Regions from separate parts of the Curtobacterium sp. 314Chir4.1 genome, predicted to be linked through region 2. Evidence: predicted binding sites of a transcription regulator. Region 2 holds the regulator's gene; the other holds the start of a gene.
The links. The regulator HspR, encoded in region 2, represses chaperone genes until heat shock. The targets are predictions, from matches to a motif close to AAGTTGAGTCNNNNNGACTCAACTT.
Positions count from the first base shown of each region.

Region 1: the regulator HspR is predicted to act here: its motif matches at 1,877-1,901, upstream of CRP27_RS16415 (Hsp20/alpha crystallin family protein).

Region 1 is NZ_OCMI01000005.1:115,442-119,586, forward strand. Features, by position in the region: gene CRP27_RS16405 (5-methyltetrahydropteroyltriglutamate--homocysteine S-methyltransferase) at 1-1,015, opposite strand, end outside; gene CRP27_RS16410 (hypothetical protein) at 1,053-1,670, opposite strand; gene CRP27_RS16415 (Hsp20/alpha crystallin family protein) at 1,925-2,356, shown strand; gene CRP27_RS16420 (hypothetical protein) at 2,368-2,691, shown strand; gene CRP27_RS18035 (hypothetical protein) at 2,788-3,003, opposite strand; gene CRP27_RS16425 (NAD(P)-dependent oxidoreductase) at 3,084-4,007, opposite strand; gene CRP27_RS16430 (PLP-dependent aminotransferase family protein) at 4,019-4,145, shown strand, end outside.
Region 2 is NZ_OCMI01000006.1:31,337-35,481, forward strand. Features, by position in the region: gene CRP27_RS17055 (class I SAM-dependent methyltransferase) at 111-1,253, opposite strand; gene CRP27_RS17060 (heat shock protein transcriptional repressor HspR) at 1,288-1,698, opposite strand; gene CRP27_RS17065 (DnaJ C-terminal domain-containing protein) at 1,825-2,826, opposite strand; gene CRP27_RS17070 (nucleotide exchange factor GrpE) at 2,850-3,491, opposite strand; gene dnaK (molecular chaperone DnaK) at 3,492-4,145, opposite strand, start outside.

The DNA of each region.
Region 1 (4,145 bases), on a different contig from region 2:
CGCACTGCGGGCTGAGCGCGAGCTGCCCGAGCGGCGCGAACTCGGCGGCGTCCCGGATGCGCTGCTCGATGACCGCCTGGTCCTCGAGCTCGCCGGTCTTCGAGGTGACGAGCCCGAGCACGACGACCTGGTCGCCCTCGGGCAGGAACCGCAGGGGCTCGAAACCGCCGGCACGGTCGCTGTCGTACTCCAGGAAGAACCCGTCGTAGCCGGTGTTGCCGAGGAGCTGCTCGGCGACCGGCTCGTATCCGCCCGAGGCGATCCAGGTCGACCGGAAGTTGCCGCGGCACACGTGCGTGGTGACGACGAGGTCCTCCGGGCGGCCGTCGAGCACGCGCCGGATGATCGACGAGAACCGCTCGGCGATGCCGTCGGTCTCGATCCCCCGCTCACGGGCCTTCGCCATCTCGGCGTCCGAACAGGCGTACGCCCACGCCGTGTCGTCGAGCTGCAGGTACCGGACCCCGACGGCGTAGAGGGCGGCGATCGCGTCCCGGTAGGCCTGCACGAGGTCCTCGGTGATGGCGTCGCGGCCGTCGTAGTGGTCCGTGCGGATCTGGTCGGCGTCGAGCCGGAAGTCGAACACGGTCGGCGCCGGGATCGTGAACTTCGGGGTGAGGCCGCGTGCGGTGGCCTCGGCGACGACGAACGCGGCGTCGGCGACGAAGGGGTGGTCGGCCGGGAACGACACCGGGCCCGTGACACGCATGCCCTTCGGCGTGGTGGTGACGCCCTGGAACGCGATGCCGTGGTCGAGCTCGACGACCTCGACGCCGTCCAGGCCGCCCCAGAAGTCGAGGTGCCACCAGGCGCGTCGGGCCTCGCCGTCGGTGGCGAGCTGCAGTCCGGCGGCCTGCTGTGCGTCCATGAGCGCGCGGATCGCGTCGTCCTCGACGGCACGGAGCGCGGCGGCGTCGATGCGGCGCTCGGCGAAGGCCGCGCGGGCCTCCTGCACGGGGGCCGGGCGGAGGAAGCTGCCGACGACGTCGGCTCGGAAGGGCGGGTGCTGACGCATCCCTCGATCGTACCGAAGCGGAACCACCGGATCGGGGTCAGACCTGGAACGCGTTCGAGACGGGCACCACGAGTACGAAGACGATCACGATGGCGATCGCGACCAGCGCCTTCGGACGACTCCCGGGACGCCCGTGTCGGAACATCTCGAGGACGGCGCTGTACGCGCGCGGCGACCACGCGGCCGCGACGATCCCGAGGCCGAGCAGGACGCCGAGCACCGTCGCGTTGCCGATGTAGCCGATCGCATCCGGCGGCAGTGCCGCTCCGGTGGCGGACACGGCGACGAGCAAGGACCACAGGGTGCTCACCCCGGTGATGCCCAACGCGCTGACGATCAACGCCGGGCCGGCGTACCGATCGATCCGACCGTCCGGCACGGTCATGTCGCGCACGGTCAGGAGGGCGAACACCGTGACGACGACCCCGATGACGATCACTGCGATGCGCCACAGCACCCGCTGCACGTCTCCGTCCGGCTCGACGACGGACACCACGACGTCGGACTGGATGCCGAGGAAGAACGCCGCGACGAGCGCGACGGCACCGGCCACGACGGCCAGTGTCCCGCTGCGCGGCTCCGTGATCTCCACCCCGGCTCCGACGGACGTGGAGACGCCACGCGGCCGACGGTTCTTCTTGCGCTGTTTACCCACGGCCCCATGCTGGCAGTGCGTGACCGACCCTCAGGTTTGTGGGTCGCCCCGTCTTCGAGGGACGTCATCGCTCGCGTGCCGCACGGACCGGGTGACGACACCGACCGACGACGATCCGGAGCACCGCCGCCTCGAGCCCTGCCCCTTGCCGAGCGACTTCCGAGGATTCTTTTGGCACTCTCCAGGCTCGAGTGCTAAAACGTTGACAGTTGAGTCGACGGGACTCAACAGCAGAGACGAAGGAGTTGATTTCGATGACGATGAACTTCGACCCGTTCCGCGAGCTGGACCGCCTCGCCGGCTCCCTGCTCGGCACCACCGGGCCCCGATCGATGCCGATGGACCTCTACCGCACGGGCGATCACTACGTCCTCGATGTCGACCTGCCCGGGATCGACCCAGGCTCCGTCGACATCGACGTGGACGGCTCCGTCCTGACCATCCGCGCAGAGCGCACCCTCGGCGCCCCGGAAGGCTCCCAGTGGCTCACCCGGGAGCGCCAGCCCGGCACCTACGTCCGTCAGCTCACACTGGGCGACGGCCTCGATGCCGAGCGCATCACCGCCGGGTACGACAACGGCGTGCTGAGCGTCACGATCCCCGTGAAGGAGTCGGCGAAGCCCCGCAAGATCGCCGTCACCACCGGCGCCGGTCGCGAGCAGCTCGCCGTCGGGAGCGGGGAGTAGGAGCGCCCACCGTGTCCGACCTCGTCAACGCGCTCGCCTCGGTCGCCGCCGTGACGGTCGCGCTCACACTGTCGAGCCTCGACCGGCGGACAGCGGTACTGCTCGGAGCGACCGGCGGCGTCATCGGGAACTTCCTCGCGTGGCTGTCCGCCCCGGGCGTGTGGGAGCGGTCGCTCGTCCTGCCCTGGATCGCCGCGGCCACGGGTACCGTCCTGCTCATCGCGGGCTGGAGCACCGTCCGCGCCTACGCCAGCCTGTTCGAGGCGCCGCCCGCCGAGGACACCGACACGGGAGCCGTGGTGACCTCCGGTCGGGCCGCCCACGGATCGCGGTGACCTGCGAGCAGTGATGAGAGTCCCGGCACCTGAGCCGGGACTCTCATCATGCTTGGTGACGCGCGAGACGCTCTCCAGCAGGTGTCCAATCCGCTGTCACAGATGGTCGACATGTGGTGCCGCTGCCGGCTTCGACGGAGACTGCGTGCGACCGGCGGTGCACGCGGATGGGGTTCGGGCCGCCCACCCGCCCGTGGCCCAATGGAGCAGCGGCAGCAGGACCCAGTTCAGCACCGCGACCAGGATCGCCGCATTGACGACCACCAGGACGAGATGTGGCAGCGCACCGGAGAGCAGCGGCGTGAGGCCCACGTTCAGCAGGACGCTTACAGGAAGGACGCCGCTGAAGGTGATGAGACCCGACCGCCACGTGCCGGGACGCAGCGGCGGCCTCACAGCGAGGAGAATCCGGCTCGCCAGCTCGGACGACGCAGATCGAGCCCACGAGCTCGAGCGCGTGCGTTGCTGACGGGTCGGCCCACGTCACCGCTCGTCGTGGCCTCGGGCGCAGGAGCGCCGACCCGGTCGGCGAAGACCGGCGCCCATTCGGTGCCGGCGGCCGGTTCGTCGTCGACGATGTTCCACGTCCCTGCCGGCCAGTCCAGGGCCGCGGAGATTGCCCGAGCCGCATCGTCGACGTGGATGAACGACGTGACCGTCTCGGTCGCTTGGAGCTTCCCGGCGCGTGCCGCGTCGGCGAGCGCCCCGTCCCGCGCGTACCAGGTACCGTCGCCGTACAGCTGGCCGAAGCGGAGCACCACACCCGTCTCCAATTCGTGCACAGCCGCTTCCAGAGCCACGACACCGTTGATGGTGGAGAGGCGCGGTTCCGGAGCACCCAGGTCCAACGGATCGTTCTCATGCGCGACGCCGTCGCCGGGCGGGTACACCCAGGAGATGCTCTCTGCGATCATCCGCTCGACGCCTGCACCGGTGGCCGCATCGACGAGGTTTCGGGTCCCCTCGATCCGCAGACGTGCGTTGGTCGCCGAGTTACCGGACGCAAGGTCCGTCAGGAGGTCGACGACGATGGCCGGCTTCACATCTGACATCATGCGAGTGAGTGCGTCTCGGTCGAGGGCGTCGGCGATGACCGGCTCGGCGCCGAGACGCTGGATCGTGTCCGCCCTGCGCGCTGAACGGGCCGCCCCGGTGACGTGGTGGCCGGCGGCGACCGCGAGTGGGATGAACGCTCGTCCGAGTACACCCGATGCTCCCGCGACGAGGATTCGCGAACCGGTGCCTTCATGTGCCGTGGTCATGACTCGAAAGTAGGACCAGGCTGGCCTACTCGGAAGGACCACGACGAGCGACATATTCTGGTCCAATGGACTCGGTACTCGCGCTCGATCCGTCGCTTCCGAAACGTCGAGCGGTCGAGGACCTCATCCGCCGGATGATCGCAGACGATCTCTGGCAGGTGGGCAGCCGGGTACCCGCTGCACGCGAACTGG
Region 2 (4,145 bases):
GCGGGTGAACCGCTCACCCGACGACGAATGCGCACGGTCCGCCGTGCGCATTCGTCGTTTCTGCGCGCACTCCGCGCGCACCCTGTGGACAGGCCTGGACGCCGCCCGCGCTACGCCCGCCGCGACGCCGTCACGGTGAACTTCGGCGTCCGCGTCACCTCGCGCGTCGACCCGACGAGCCGCTCCAGCACGGGGCGGTACCGCAGGTGCGAGTTCCAGACGCACCACAGTTCACCGCCGGACTGGAGGATCGTGGCCGCGTTCCGGAACATCGCCTCGGCCGCGTCGGTGGTCACCGTGGTGTCCGCGTGGAAGGGCGGGTTGCAGAGCACGAGCTGCGCGGAACCCTCGGCGAGCTCGTCACCAGCGTCGGTGCGGAGGACCTCGACCCGGTCCGCCACGCCGTTCGCCTCGGCCGTCGCACGGGTCGAGGCCACCGCGATCGCGGAGACGTCCGTCGCGATCACCTTGAGCGACGGACGACGCCGGGCGATGGCCGCGGCGATGACCCCGTTGCCGCACCCGAGGTCGACTGCGACCCGGGCGGTCGGCACCGCGGCGTCCATCGCCTCGAGCAGCACCCGCGTGCCCTGGTCGAGCGAGGTCCCGGCGAACACGCCGCCGTGCGCGACGAGGGTCATCCCGAGGTCGTCGACGTGCACCGACCGAGGCCAGGGGTTCGTGGCGTCCGCCCGGGTGGCCGAGGCGCGGAGCGGGTCCTGCGCGATGAGGAGCCGCGACTTGCCACGACCCCGGGACGCGGTGACGTCGCCGAAGTACCGGCGCAGGACGTCGTTCTGGGACAGGTTCATGTGCTTCGACACCCCGCCGCAGAGCAGCACGACGTCGGGCGAGGCGAACCGTGCGACGGCGCGGGCGATCTCGTCGAGCCGGTCGTTCGACTTCGAGAGCCGCAGGAGCACGAGTCGCACGTCGCGGAACGCCTGCTCGAGCGAATCCGGGTGGTGGAAGCCGCGGCGGCCGAACGTGCCGGCGTTCGCCTCGAGCGCGCGCACGCCGACGAGGGAGTCCTGCACGACCCGGACGTCCGAGGCCCCGTGGACCGTGATGGCGCCGAGCGTCAGCACCCCGTAGCGATCGTCGACGACCGCGACCTCGCCCGGCTGCCGGAGGGCGTCGCCGTGCACGTGCGGGGCCTCGTCGAGGATGAAGCGGTCCGTGCCGTCGATCGCGATGAGGTCCGCGGCGTCGTCGTCACGGCGGCGGAAGAAGTCGGCGAAGTCCGGTGGCACGGCGCAAGCGTACCGATCAGCGGGCGGGTCGCTGTCAGCGCGGCCCGCGGTACAGCACGATCTGCGTGTTCCGCTGTGGGCGCATCCCCGCGCGCAGGGGGACAGCACCGCCAGTGGCCGAGGCGGCGAACACGCGCGCTCCCGGCCGGTTGATGAGCTGGTCGGCGAGGGCCGTCTCCAGCTCGCTCACGCGCGCTCGCAGCGCGCGGTTCTCGTTCTCGAGTTCGAGCACGCGGCGGATGCCCTCGAGCGAGACGCCCTCGGACCCGAGCCGCGCGATCTCGCGCAGCTGGGCGACGTCCCGCATCGAGTACCGGCGCGAGCCGCCGCGCGTGCGGCCCGGCACGACCAGGCCGAGCCGGTCGTACTGCCGCAGCGTCTGCGGGTGCATCTCGGCGAGCTCGGCCGCCATCGCGATCGCGAAGACGGGCGAGTTCTCGTCCATGTCGGTCATGGCGCGTTCCTTCCGTCGTCCGCGTGGTGGTGAAAACCAGCCTGGAGGCACGGCGCGCGTTCCTGACGGAGCCGCGCCGTGCCTCCAGGCCGGGTCTACTGCTGGTGGTGCGCAGCGCTAGCTGCGCGCCTTGGCGAGGAGGTCCTCGCGGGGGTTCTCGTCGGGCAGGGTCTCGGCGAGGGCCTCGACGGCCTCCCGCTGCTTGTCCGACAGGTGCGACGGCACCGCGACCTGGACGGTGGCGAGCAGGTCGCCGGTCCCGTTCTTGGTCGTGACACCACGGCCCTTGACGCGGAGGACGCGGCCCGACGGCATGCCGGGTGCGACCTTCAGCTTGACGGTGGAACCGCCGAGCGTCGGGACCTCGATCGTCGCGCCGAGCGCTGCCTCGACGAACGTCACGGGAACGTCCAGCCGGAGGTTCTGCCCGTCGCGCTCGAACACCGGGTGCTTGCGGACGGTGACGGTGACCACGAGGTCACCGGCCTCACCGCCGTCGGGCGACGGTTCGCCACGGCCACGCAGACGGATCTTCTGACCGTCGGCGACACCAGCGGGGATGCGGACGTTCACCGGGCGGCCGTTGCCCTGCGAGAGCTTGACGGTGTCGCCGGCGATCGCGGTGGTGAAGTCGAGCGTGGTCGTCGCGGAGACGTCCCGGCCCTTCGTCGGTCCACCGAAGCCGCGGTACCCGCCGGAGGACTGGCCGAAGCCACCCCCGCCGCCGAACATCCCGCCGAGGATGTCCTCGAAGCCGCCGCCGCCTGCCCCGCCCTGGCCGAAACGGACGCGCTGTCCGCCCCCGCCCTGGTTGAACATGCCGCCGAAGACGTCCTCGAAGCCGCCGCCCTGGCCCGGGCCACCCGCGGTGAAGCGGGCACCAGAGCCCATGGCGCGGACCTGGTCGTACTCCTGGCGCTGCTCCTTGTCGGAGAGCACCGAGTACGCCTCGCTGATCTCCTTGAAGCGGTTCTCCGCGGCGGCGTCCCCCGGGTTGGAGTCCGGGTGGAACTGCCGCGCGAGCTTCCGGTAGGTCTTCTTCAGCTCAGCGTCGCTCGCCGTCTTGTCGACGCCGAGGACCTTGTAGAAGTCCTTGTCGAACCAGTCCTGACTGGCCATGAATCCCTACCTCCTCCCCGCGCTCAGGCCGGGACCGCCACCGCGACCTTGGCCGCACGGAGGACGCGCTCACCGAGCTTGTAGCCCGGCTCGACGACGTCCGCCACGGTCTGGCCGGTGGCGCCCGGTGTCGGGAGCTGCACGATCGCCTCGTGGACGTTCGGGTCGAAGGACTCGCCCTTCTCGCCGATCTGCACGAGCTTGAACTTCTCGAAGCCGCCGCGGATCTTCTGACCGATGACCTGCATGGGGCCCTCGGTGAGGTCGCCGTGCGCCTCGGCGCGGGTCAGGTCGTCGAGCGCCGGGAGGAGTGCACGCACGACCTCCGCGATCGCGACCTCGCGGTTCGCCTCTCGGTCACGCTCGACGCGCTTCCGGAAGTTCACCAGCTCGGCCTGCGCACGGAGCATGTCCGCACGCATCTCGGCGACCAGGTCGCGGTCCTCGGTGCTGAGCTTGTCCTCGGCGATGCCGCGGGCGGCGTCGGCCAGGAGTGCCTCGTCCTCCGGGGAGAGGTCGGTGGCACCCCCCGCCGGCGCGTCTGTCGGGACCTCGACGTCGGGGCCTTCGGCCTCGATGAGGTCCTCCGGCTGCTCCGCGTTGGTGGCGTCCCCTTCGACCTGGGGCTCGTCCTCGTTGGGGACGTTGTCCTTGGGGTCCGTCATCTACTTCTTGTCCTTGTCGTCCTCGTCGTCCACGACCTCGGCGTCGACGATGTCCTCGTCGTCCGCCTGTGCCTGGCCGTCGGCGGTGGGCTGCTCGCCACCGGCCGCAGCACCAGCGTCCTGCTGGGCGTAGATGGCCTGGCCGAGCTTGCCCTGCGACTCGTTGAGCTTGTCGAAGGCCGTCTTCACGGCGTCCTCGTCCTCACCCGCGAGTGCCGACTTGAGCGCGTCGACGTCGGCCTGCACCTCGGACTTGACGTCCGCGGGGAGCTTCTCGTCGTTCTCCTTGATGAGCTTTTCGATCGAGTAGACGAGCTGCTCGGCCTGGTTGCGACGCTCGTTCGCCTCACGACGGGCCTTGTCCTCGGCCGCGTGCTCCTCGGCCTCGCGGACCATGCGCTCGATGTCCTCCTTCGGCAGCGACGAGCCACCGGAGATGACCATCGACTGCTCCTTGCCGGTGCCCTTGTCCTTCGCGGACACGTGCACGATGCCGTTGGCGTCGATGTCGAACGTGACCTCGACCTGCGGGACGCCACGGGGAGCCGGCGCGATGCCGGTGAGCTCGAAGGTGCCGAGCGGCTTGTTGTCGCGGGTGAACTCGCGCTCGCCCTGGAAGACCTGGATCGCGACCGACGGCTGGTTGTCGTCAGC